Regions from separate parts of the Bradyrhizobium sp. CAR08 genome, predicted to be linked through region 2. Evidence: predicted binding sites of a transcription regulator. Region 2 holds the regulator's gene; the other holds the start of a gene.
What was found. Region 2 encodes PhoB, which activates phosphate uptake and scavenging genes when phosphate is short. Its sites were predicted from a motif close to TGTCATNNANCTGTCAT; they were not measured.
Positions count from the first base shown of each region.

Region 1: a site for PhoB is predicted at 3,423-3,439, ahead of phnF (phosphonate metabolism transcriptional regulator PhnF). Genes of this name have one in related genera too.

Region 1 covers NZ_JBIXJX010000019.1:57,452-63,322, forward strand. The annotation lists gene phnK (phosphonate C-P lyase system protein PhnK) at 1-285, opposite strand, end outside; gene ACIPUD_RS31615 (alpha-D-ribose 1-methylphosphonate 5-phosphate C-P-lyase PhnJ) at 278-1,174, opposite strand; gene ACIPUD_RS31620 (carbon-phosphorus lyase complex subunit PhnI) at 1,171-2,274, opposite strand; gene phnH (phosphonate C-P lyase system protein PhnH) at 2,277-2,885, opposite strand; gene phnG (phosphonate C-P lyase system protein PhnG) at 2,890-3,354, opposite strand; gene phnF (phosphonate metabolism transcriptional regulator PhnF) at 3,473-4,204, shown strand; gene phnE (phosphonate ABC transporter, permease protein PhnE) at 4,369-5,217, opposite strand; gene phnE (phosphonate ABC transporter, permease protein PhnE) at 5,214-5,871, opposite strand, start outside.
Region 2 covers NZ_JBIXJX010000010.1:227,956-233,826, reverse strand. The annotation lists gene pstA (phosphate ABC transporter permease PstA) at 1-254, shown strand, start outside; gene pstB (phosphate ABC transporter ATP-binding protein PstB) at 251-1,072, shown strand; gene phoU (phosphate signaling complex protein PhoU) at 1,083-1,799, shown strand; gene phoB (phosphate regulon transcriptional regulator PhoB) at 1,822-2,529, shown strand; gene ACIPUD_RS22300 (GcrA family cell cycle regulator) at 2,777-3,289, opposite strand; gene ACIPUD_RS22295 (aspartate aminotransferase family protein) at 3,745-4,947, shown strand; gene argF (ornithine carbamoyltransferase) at 4,947-5,871, shown strand, end outside.

The sequences.
Region 1 (5,871 bases), on a different contig from region 2:
ACGAAACAGGAAGCGCCGCTCGGCCTCGCCCAGCGTGGCGAGATCGCGGGTGACGCCATCGCGCATCCGGTAGGACACCTCACCGCCGCTGGCCGCGAGCTGACCCGACAGCAGCTGCAGCAGCGTCGATTTGCCCGAGCCGGATTCGCCGACGATCGCCAGCACCTCGCCGGGGTAGAGCGCAAAGGACACGTCGCGGCACGCCGCGATCCGGCCATAGGACTTGCTGAGGGATTTTGCGACCAGCAGCGGCTCGTCGTTCTCGAGCATGTCTTGATCAGCCATTCGATGCCTCCTGCGCCTTGTCCTTGTACGGCGCGGCGCTGAGGCTGCCGTGATGGCCGGCGGCCTGACGTCCCTCGCAATAATCGGTGTCGGAGCAGACGAACATGCGCCCGCCCTTGTCGTCGGTCACGATCTCGTCGAGGTAGGAATTTTCAGCGGCGCACAACGCGCACGGCGCGTTGAATCGGTACGGCTCGAAGGGATGGTCCTCGAAGTCGAGCGACACAACTTGCGTATAGGGCGGGATCGCATAGATGCGCTTCTCGCGGCCGGCGCCGAACAGTTGCAGCGCCGGGCAATTGTCCATCTTGGGATTGTCGAATTTGGGCGTCGGCGACGGGTCCATCACGTAGCGCGCATTGACCTTCACCGGATAGGCGTAAGCCGTCGCGATGTGGCCGAAGCGGGCGATGTCCTCGTAGAGCTTCACATGCATCAGGCCGTATTCGGCGAGCGCGTGCATGCGCCGCGTCTCCGTCTCGCGCGGCTCGAGGAAGCGCAGCGGCTCCGGGATCGGCACCTGGTAGACCAGCACCTGATTTGCGTGTAGCGACGTCTCCGGAATGCGGTGGCGGGTCTGGATCACGGTCGCATCGATCGTCGCCGTCGTCGTTGCGACGCCGGCGGTCTTGGCAAAGAACTTCCTGATCGAGATCGCATTGGTGGTGTCGTCGGAGCCCTGGTCGATCACCTTCAGCACGTCCTCGGGCCCGAGGATCGCGGCCGTCACCTGCACGCCGCCGGTGCCCCAGCCATAGGGCATCGGCATTTCACGGCTGGCGAACGGCACCTGATAGCCGGGGATCGCGATCGCCTTGAGGATCGCGCGGCGGATCATCCGCTTGGTCTGTTCGTCGAGATAAGCGAAATTGTAGGCGGGCGCGTTCATTCCGCGGCCTCCTTCATGGCATCGGGCGCATTGGCCTCAGTGAATTCCTTCCGCAGCTTGCGCAACAGGCCGAGCTCAGACTGGAAGTCGACATAATGCGGTAGCTTCAGATGCTCGACGAAGCCGGTAGCCTGGACGTTGTCCGAATGCGACATCACGAATTCTTCGTCTTGCGCGGGGGCGAGTGCCTCTTCGCCGAGCTCGCGCGCACGCAACGCGCGGTCGACCAGCGCCATCGACATCGTCTTGCGCTCGCTCTGGCCGAAGGCGAGGCCGTAACCGCGGGTGAAGCACGGCGCCTCCGTCGCGGAGCCCTTGAACTGATTGACCATCTGACACTCGGTGAGCTCGATCGAGCCGAGCGGCACGGCGAAGCCGACGTCTTCCGCGGAGAATTCAACCTCGACCTCACCGAAGCGAATCTCGCCGGCGAAGGGATGGTTGCGGCCGTAGCCGCGCTGGGTGGAATAGCCCATCGCCAGCAGAAAACCTTCGTCGCCACGCGCGAGATTTTGCAGGCGCAGGTCACGATCGGCGGGAAAATTGAGCGGCTCGCGGGTGAGATCGCCGACGCTGGCGCCTTCCTCGGCCTTAGGCGAGGATTCGATCAGCCCGTCGCGGCCGAGGATGTCGGTCACCCGCGGGGTCGGCGCAGACGATGCTTCGGCCGTCGCCGGCGCTTCCGGCACAAAGCCCTCGGCGAGCGAGGGATCGAGCAGGCGGTGGGTATAGTCGAAGGTCGGGCCGAGGATCTGGCCGCCGGGAATGTCCTTGAAGGTCGAGGACACCCGCCGCCGTACCCGCATCGCGCCGGTCTCGACCGGCTCGCTGGCGCCGAAGCGGGGCAGCGTCGCGCGGAAGGCGCGGACCAGGAAGATCGCCTCGATCAGATCGCCGCGCGCCTGCTTGATGGCGAGCGCCGCGAGCTCGCGATCATAGAGCGAGCCTTCGCTCATGACGCGGTCCACGGCGAGGCCAAGCTGCTCCGAGATCTGGTCGAGGGAAATTTCCGGCACCCTTTGGTCGCCGCGCCGTGCACTGGCGAGCAGGCGATGGGCGTTCTCGATGGCGCGTTCGCCGCCTTTGACTGCGACATACATGCTTAGCTTCCCTTGCTCACGACACGCGTGGTGCGCGGAATCGCAACCACGGCATCATCGGCGACCAGCATCACATCGATGCCGCGCGGAAACAGCGTTTCGTTGACGCGCAGGCGCTCGAACAGGTCGAACGGCTTGATCGAAGCCTGGAGCGTGGCGACACCGTCAATGCCGGGGCCGCGCAGCTCGAAGCTCCGCCCTCCGTCCAGGCTCTCGACCTGAAGGATCAATGTGGTTGAGCGATCCGGATATTCGCTGGTGCCGGGGGCGAAGCGCTCCAGCGAAGGGAGCGCCCCGCCGTCGCTGATCAGCGCGAAGCTCGCGATCGAGGAATCCTGCACCACCGGTGCACCGGTGTGGAATTTCAGCCATTTCACGAGGTCGGAACTCTCATGCATGCGCGCATCGAGCCAGAGCGGCGTGTCGTGATCGAACAGCGTCAACGCGATCGCGGCCGTGCCGCGCATCATCACACGAGGCGCTCCTGATGTCGGCACGATGCGCTGGACCGACCCCGGCCGGGCCATCGCGTCCATGACCGAACGAAAGGTCGATTGCGCCGACAGCACCTTGTCGGCGAACCCGGGGGGCAGTTCCGCAATCGTGGTCATGATCTCACCCCTCACCGCGCACCATGGTATAGAAATCAACCTTCGTCGCGGCGGTCTGGGCCGCCACCTGCTTGCGCCTGACCATAAGCTGCTCACGCAACGGCGCGATAATGTCCCGCTCCAGCGCGCCGGCGAAATCGCGGGACTGCACCAGGGCATCGCACAGCGCGATCAGCCGCGCCTTCTCGCCGTCGCGACCGAGCGTGTAGCCGAAACCGACCTCGCCGCTCGCAAGCCGCACCGCGGCGCGCGACACCGTGGCTTCACCGAGGTTGAACGGCGCACCATCGCCGCCGACCCGGCCGCGCAGCATGACGAGGCCGTTTTCCGGCGCGCGCAGATCCTGATGCGCCGGCAAAGCGAGAGCTTGGAGGCGAGCGGCGATCTCGTCCGCCTCCGCGTGCGCCAGCACGGCCATTGCGGCCTTGCGCTGGGCTTGCTGATTATTGTGCTGGGTCACCGCATCCACCGACTTCTCTGCAGAACTTGCCGAATCCAAGTTGTCTATGATACTAGACAACTTGATAGCGGAGCGCCATGACTGTTTCGTGACAAAGGCGTGATTTCTGGAGTAGCTTCCTGGCCACATGAGCATGCAGGACACAGCCTCCTCCGGCGTCGCGTTGTGGCGTCTCGTTGCCGACGGCATCGAGCGCGGCATCGCCGACGGCCGCTTTGCGGCGGGCGACAAGCTGCCGGGCGAGGTGGAGATCGCCGAAACCTATCGCGTCAACCGCCACACCGTGCGACGCGCGCTGGCCGCGCTTGCCGAGCGCGGCATCGTGCGGGCAGAACGCGGCAGCGGAACCTATGTCGAGGCGCAGAAGCTCGCTTATCCACTGCGCTCGCGGACCCGTTTCTCCGAGATCGTCGGCGCGGACGGCCGCGAACCGCATGGCCGGCTGATCGAGGCGTCCGCTGACGTTGCGACCCGCGAACTCGCGCGGGAGCTTGGCCTCAAGACCGGCGCACCGCTGGTCCGGATCGAGGCGATGCGCCTCGCCGACCGCACGCCGATCTGTGTCTCCACGACGTGGCTATCGGCACAGCTATTCCCCGCTGCGGGCGACGTCTTTGCCGCGACCCGCTCGATGACGAAATTGCTCGAGCATTACGGCGTCCGGGACTATCGCCGCGGCGCGACCCGGATCACCGCCGGTATCGTCGACGCAACCGACGCCGCACGGCTCGATCTGGCGCTGGGACGGCCGATCCTGGTGGTCGACGCCACCGATCACGATCTCGACGGCAAGCCGCTGGTCACCAAGCATTCGCGCTTTGCGGCGGAGCGGGTGGAATTTCTGGTGGAGAACGGGTGAACTGGCTGCCCTCTGCCCCTCTCCCCTTGCGGGAGAGGGTGGCTCGCCGCGCTAGCGGCGAGACGGGTGAGGGGTTGCCTCCGCGCACTGATCTGAATTGAGGATGCAGACCCCTCATCCGGCGCTTCGCGCCACCTTCTCCCACAAGGGGAGAAGGAAGAAGGTTACGCCACCGCCCGCCGCCCGATAATCGCAAAACGCAATTTGCCCGAAACGAAATCGATCGCGGCGACTGCGACCAGGATCATCAGGATCAGGAACGACACCTTCTGCCATTCCAGCACGCGGATCTGCTCGGCGAGCTGGAGGCCGATGCCGCCGGCGCCGACGATGCCGATGATGGTGGCCGAGCGCGTATTCGACTCGATGAAATAGAGCACCTGCCCGGCAATCACGGGCAGGACCTGCGGCAGCAGGCCGAAGCGAATCTCGTGCAGCGCGCTACCGCCGGAGGCGCGGATGCCCTCGACCTGCTTCTGGTCGGCGCCCTCGATCGCCTCCGAGAACAGTTTTCCAAACGCGCCGAAATCCGACACGGCAATAGCGAGCACGCCGGCAAACGGGCCGAGCCCGACCACGTTGATCCACACCAGCGCCCAGATCAGCGTGTCGACTCCGCGGATTGAATCCAGGAAGCGCCGCACCGGAAACCGCAAAATCCTCGACGGCACCACATTGCGCGCGGCAAGAAGACTGACCGGCAGCGCGAAGACCGCGGCCAGCGTCGTGCCGAGCAGCGCAATCGACAGCGTCTCGCCCAGCGCCTTCAGATAGACCGGCAGCGACGAGCCGGGATCCGGCGGGATCATCATCAGGCTGATCCAACCGAGCTGGCTGAGCCCCGCGAACAACCGCGACGGCGAGAAGTCGAGATCGATGAGGCCATAAATCAGAACCGCGAGCGCCGCGACGATCATCGCCGGCATCGGGAGCCGCGCCGAAGCCGGCCGGTCGAACACATCAGGGTAGCGCGCGCGAAGCGCTGATGTGTCAATGTCCTGCGGCCCCGTCACGTCCGCGCCTCCTTGCCGAACAGGCGGCCGCGCAGCCAGCCGGTGCTGATGTCGATAATGAAAACCGTGACGATGATGGTGAGCAGGATGGCGCTGACGTCCGAGTAGTAGAACTTGCGGATGGCGACGACGAGCTCCTGGCCGATGCCGCCGGCACCGACGAAGCCCATCACGGAGGCCTCGCGGACGTTGATCTCGAAACGCAGCAGCGCGTAGCTGGCATAGCCCGCCGTGACCTGCGGCAGGATGGCGAAGCGCATGCAGGACAGCCAGCTCGCGCCGGTCGAGCGGACGCCTTCGACCGGTTTCATGTCGGCGTTCTCGACGATCTCCGAGAACAGCTTTCCAAGCGCGCCGGTGGAGTGAATCGCGATCGCCAGCACGCCCGCCATCGGCCCCAGCCCGAAGGCGATCACGAAGATCAGGGCAAACACGATGCCGGGGACCGTGCGGGCGAATTCGAGCAGGCGCCGCACGACGAAGCGCAACCACGGCGCGGGCGAGGTGTTTTCAGCCGCAAAGAAGTTCAGGCAAAACGCAAAAGTCGCGCCGATCAGCGTGCCGACATAGGAGATCAGCAAAGTCTCGCCCAGCATCCTCAGCCATTTGCGCCAGCCCCACAGCCACTCGCCGACATCGGTCCAGACCCGCTGG
Region 2 (5,871 bases):
GCGTGCTGCTCGCGACCGCTCGCGTCGCCGGTGAAACCGCGCCGCTGCTGTTCACCGCGCTATCGAACCAGTTCTTCAGCCTCGGCCTGAACAAGACGATGGCGAACCTGCCTGTGACCATCAACAACTTCGTGCAGAGCCCCTATGCCTATTGGAAGCAGTTGGCCTGGAGCGGGGCGCTGCTCATCACCCTGACCGTTCTTGCCCTTAATATTTTCGCGCGCATCCTTGGCGCCGAGAGGACCGCAAAATGAGTGATCTTTCCGTGTCGATGAGCGCGTCCGGTGGACTGCCGCACGCGGCGGTGCTGCCCGAGGCGCCCCCGAAGGTGACCGTGCGTAACCTGAACTTCTATTACGGCGAGCACCATGCGCTGAAGAACATCAACCTGACGCTCGGCGCCAACCGCGTTACGGCGTTCATCGGACCGTCGGGCTGCGGCAAGTCGACCCTGCTGCGCATCTTCAACCGGATGTACGACCTCTATCCCGGCCAGCGCGCCACCGGTCAGCTGATGCTCGATCAGACCAACATCCTCGACCCCAGGCTGGACCTCAATTTGCTGCGCGCCCGCGTCGGCATGGTGTTCCAGAAGCCGACGCCGTTCCCGATGACGATCTACGAGAACATCGCGTTCGGCATCCGTCTCTATGAGAAGATCTCGAAGTCCGAGATGGACGGCCGCGTCGAGAAGGCGCTGCGCGGCGGCGCGCTGTGGAACGAGGTCAAGGACAAGCTCAACGCCTCCGGCCTGTCGCTCTCCGGCGGCCAGCAGCAGCGCCTCTGCATCGCCCGCACCGTCGCGGTGCGGCCCGAGGTGATCCTGTTCGACGAACCCTGTTCGGCGCTCGACCCGATCTCGACCGCCAAGGTCGAGGAGCTGATCCAGGAGCTGTCCGAGGATTACACGATCGCTATCGTCACCCACAACATGCAACAGGCGGCGCGCGTCTCCGACAAGACCGCCTTCATGTATCTCGGCGAGCTGATAGAGTTCGACGACACCAGCAAGATCTTCACGTCGCCGTCAGATCGGCGCACGCAGGATTACATCACCGGCCGGTTCGGCTAGGAGACGCGACATGGGTTCTGAACATACCGCAAAGGCTTTCGACACCGACCTCCAGGAACTCACTCGCCTGGTCGCCGAGATGGGCGGCATCGCCGAGCGCATGATCGTCGAGTCCGTCGACGCGCTGATCCGCCGCGACGTCCCGCTCGGCCAGCGCGTCGTCGCCATCGACACCGAGCTCGACGCGCTGCAGAAGCGCATCGAGGAGCGTGCGGTGCTCACCATCGCCCGCCGCCAGCCGATGGCGGTCGATCTGCGCGAGATCGTCGGCGCCATGCGCGTCGCGACCGATCTCGAGCGCATCGGCGACCTCGCCAAGAACATGGGCAAGCGCGTCGCGGCGCTGGAGACGGACTTCCATCCGCTCAAGCTGTTCCGCGGCCTCGAGCACATGACCGACCTCGTGCAGCAGCAGGTCAAGTCGGTGCTGGACGCCTATGCCGCGCATGATCTGCCGGCGGCGATGGCGGTCTGGAAGGGCGACGAGGAGGTCGACGCCATCTGCACCTCGCTGTTCCGCGAGCTCCTCACCTACATGATGGAGGATCCGCGCAACATCTCGTTCTGCATCCATCTGATGTTCTGCGCCAAGAACATCGAGCGGATCGGCGACCACGCCACCAACATCGCCGAGACCGTGTTCTACATGATCGAGGGCCAGGCCATCACCGACAAGCGGCCGAAGGGCGACATGACGACCTTCGCCAACACGGTACCGAACACCTGAAGACTTAGGGAGCGACGACCCGATGGGCGCACGCATTATGGTGGTTGAGGACGAGGAAGCCCTGACCGAGCTTCTCCGCTACAACCTCGAAGGCGACGGCTATGACGTCGAGACGGTGATGCGCGGCGACGACGCCGACACCCGCCTCAAGGAGCACATCCCCGATCTGATCGTGCTCGACTGGATGCTGCCGGGCCTGTCAGGCATCGAATTGTGCCGGCGGCTTCGCACCCGTCCCGAGACCAAGCAGCTCCCGATCATCATGCTCACCGCGCGCGGCGAGGAGAGCGAGCGGGTGCGGGGTCTTGCGACCGGCGCCGACGATTACATCGTCAAGCCGTTCTCGGTGCCGGAGCTGCTGGCGCGCGTGAAAGGCCTGCTGCGGCGCGCAAGCCCGGAGCGGCTCGCGACGGTGCTTGCTTTTGGCGACATCGAGCTCGACCGCGACAAGCGCCGCGTGGCGCGCTCGGGCCGGCCGATCGATCTCGGTCCGACCGAATATCGCCTGCTGGAGTTCTTCCTGGAGCATCCGGGGCGCGTGTTCTCGCGCGAGCAACTGCTCGACAGCGTCTGGGGTCGCGACATCTATATCGACGAGCGCACCGTCGACGTGCATATCGGCCGCCTGCGCAAGCTGCTCAATCTCGGCCGCGAGCAGGACCCGATCCGCACCGTCCGCGGCGCCGGCTACGCGCTGGATGATCGGTTTGCCAAGGCGGAGCAGGTGTAGGGTTGCAGGCTTGTTTGTTGGCGAGTTGTCCCTGCATTCTCAGCCGTCGTCCCGGACAAGCGAGCGAAGCGAGCGCTGATCCGGGCCCATAACCACCGAACGTGGTTTGGCGAAGACTCGGAGTGACCCCTTCCGCACGATTATTGCGTGCTCGGAGTATGGGTCCCGGCCCCCCGTGCGCAATTGCGCACTAGGCCGGGACGACGCTGAAATTGTTGAATCGTCTTCGCGCGACGACTTGCCGTGATTACCGCGGACCCGGCTTCACCGGTGCGCGGCGCCGATCCGACGCCGGCTGGTACGCAACGCGCGAGTGCTGGGCGCAATAGGGCAGTCCGGACAGCGCCCTTCCACCGCAGAAGAAGAAGTCCGGGCTCGAGGGATCGCCGACCGGCCAGTGGCAGGTCGCCTCGTTCAATTCCAGCAGCGACAGCCGCTGGCTCATCGGCACCACGTTGTCATAGGTGACCGGATCCGGCTCAGCCTCCACCTCGAAGGCCTGCGCCAGCGCGGTGTTGCCGCGCGAGATCGGGCGGCTCACCCGCATCATGTGCTGCGCGGGGCGCGCCTTGCGCGGCCGCGGCGCTGCCGATGATGGGCTCTTGGCGCGGCCCGAAAGGCCGAGCCTGTGCACTTTGCCGATCACGGCATTGCGGGTCACATTGCCGAGCTCCGCCGCGATCTGGCTGGCCGAAAGTCCGGCCTCCCAGAGCTTTTTCAGCTGCTCGACGCGATCATCGGACCAGGTCAAAACCGTCATTGCACCCTTTCCCTCGCTGCGCGCCAGCCATCCTGGGGCCTCGCAGCGAATGCCTAAGCCTTCAAAAACCCGTGCCGCCAGAATCCCTTAAGGCTCGCCGGGCGCGTCTTGAACGCCCGAACGTTTACGCCGGTACATAAGGACTTAAAGATCAGAACCACTGCACGAGATGTCGTATCTGACAATCCAAACGCTACAATATGGCGTGACTCCCGCGCAAGAGTCCGCCGACTCGCTTCCACATGTTCCGTGGCCAAATCCCGCAAAATCGGCACCGCAAGACTACGGATTCAGCGTTTCGCGAGGCTTTCCGGGCGGCATTGACACCCGTTTCACCAGGCCTAAGATAGTCGCACGTGCCGCCCTCAAGAGGCGGCACGTTTCGTTTTCCGGGCCGGTCGATGGTGCGTTGCGCAATGCACGCTCACTCCGTCCGCAACATTCAAGTGACCATCATGACTAACAGCGCAGCGCCGCATTTGCTCCCCGTTTTCGCCAGGTCCGACCTTGGTTTCGAGCGTGGCGAAGGCTGCTGGCTGATCGCGACCAATGGCGAGCGCTATCTCGATTTCACCTCCGGGGTGGCGGTGAATGCGCTCGGCCATGCCCATCCGGCGCTGGTCGCGGCGTTGCAGGAGCAGGCCACCAAGCTCTGGCACATGTCGAATCTGTTCCAGAGCCCGGACGGCGAAAAGCTCGCCGCGCGCCTGTGCAATGAAAGTTTCGCGGATTTCGTGTTCTTCTGCAATTCCGGCGCCGAAGCGCTGGAATGCGTGATCAAGGTCGTGCGCCGTTATCACGCCGCAAAGGGTCATCCCGACCGCTATCGCATGATCACCTTCGAAGGCGCCTTCCATGGCCGCACGCTGGCGACGCTGGCCGCAACGGGATCGGCAAAATATCTCGAAGGTTTCGGCCCTCCGATGGAGGGCTTCGACCAGGTTGCGCATGGCGATCTCGATGCCGTGAAAAAGGCAATCGGTCCGCAGACCGCCGGCATCCTGATCGAGCCGATCCAGGGCGAGGGCGGTGTGCGTTCGGCAACGCCCGCCTTCCTGAGGGCGTTGCGCCAGCTCTGCGACGAGAAGGGTCTGTTGCTCGCCTTCGACGAGGTGCAGACCGGCATGGGCCGCACCGGCGATCTGTTCGCGTACCGCCGCCTTGGCGTCGAACCCGACGTGATGTCGCTGGCCAAGGCGCTCGGCGGCGGCTTCCCGATCGGCGCCTGCCTTGCGACCGCGGAAGCGGCGTCCGGCATGACGCCGGGCTCGCACGGCTCGACCTTCGGGGGCAATCCGCTCGCGATCGCGGCTGCGAACGCCGTGCTCGACGTCATGCTCAAGCCCGGCTTCTTCGACCACGTGCAGAGGATGTCGCTGCTGCTCAAGCAGAAGCTCGCCTCCGTGATCGACCGACACGGCGATGTCGTCAGCGAAGTGCGCGGCGAGGGCCTCCTGATCGGCATCAAGGCCGTGGTGCCCTCCGGCGATCTCGTTGCAGCCTTGCGCGACCAAAAGCTGCTCACCGTCGGTGCCGGCGACAATGTCGTGCGTTTCCTGCCGCCTTTGATCGTCACCGAAGCCGAGATCGAGGACAGCGTCGGGCGGCTCGAGCGCGCCTGCACCGCGTTGTCCGGCAACAAGCGGGCGGCAAGCTGATGAGCAAGTCGCCCGATAAAACACCGAAGCACTTCCTCGATATCAACGAGCTGCCGCTGTCGGAGCTCAAGCGCATGCTCGCTGCGTCCTCCGCGATGAAGGCGAAGCAGAAGGCGCATCAGCCGGTCAGGCCGCTCGAAGGCAAGACCCTGGCGATGATCTTCGAGCGCCCCTCGACGCGGACGCGGGTGTCTTTCGACGTCGCCATGCGCCAGCTCGGCGGCGAGCCCATCATGCTCACCGGCGCCGAAATGCAGCTCGGCCGCGGCGAGACCATCGCCGACACCGCGCGCGTGCTGTCGCGCTATGTCGACGCCATCATGATCCGCATTCTCAATCACGATGCGCTGCTGGAGCTTGCGGCAAACGCCACCGTGCCCGTCATCAACGGCCTGACGCGCCGCTCGCATCCCTGCCAGGTGATGGCGGACCTCATGACCTACGAGGAACATCGCGGCCCGATCGAGGGCAAGACCGTGGCCTGGACCGGCGACGACAACAACGTGCTCGCCTCCTGGGCGCACGCCGCCGAGCGCTTCAAGTTCCAGCTCAATGTCGCGACGCCTCCGGAGCTCGCGCCGAAAAAGGCGATGCGCGACTTCATCAAGGCGACGGGCGCGCCGATCATGCTCGGCACGGATGCCGAAGCCGCCGTGCGCGGCGCCGATTGTGTCGTGACCGACACCTGGGTGTCGATGGGCGACAAGGAAGGCGAGCACCGCCACAACGTGCTCAAGCCCTATCAGGTCAATGCGCAGCTGATGTCGCTTGCCAAGCCGGATGCGCTGTTCATGCACTGCCTGCCCGCCCATCGGGGCGAGGAGGTCACCGACGAGGTGATCGACGGTCCACAATCCGTCGTGTTCGACGAGGCCGAAAACCGCCTGCACGCGCAGAAGGGCATTCTGGCCTGGTGCTTCGACG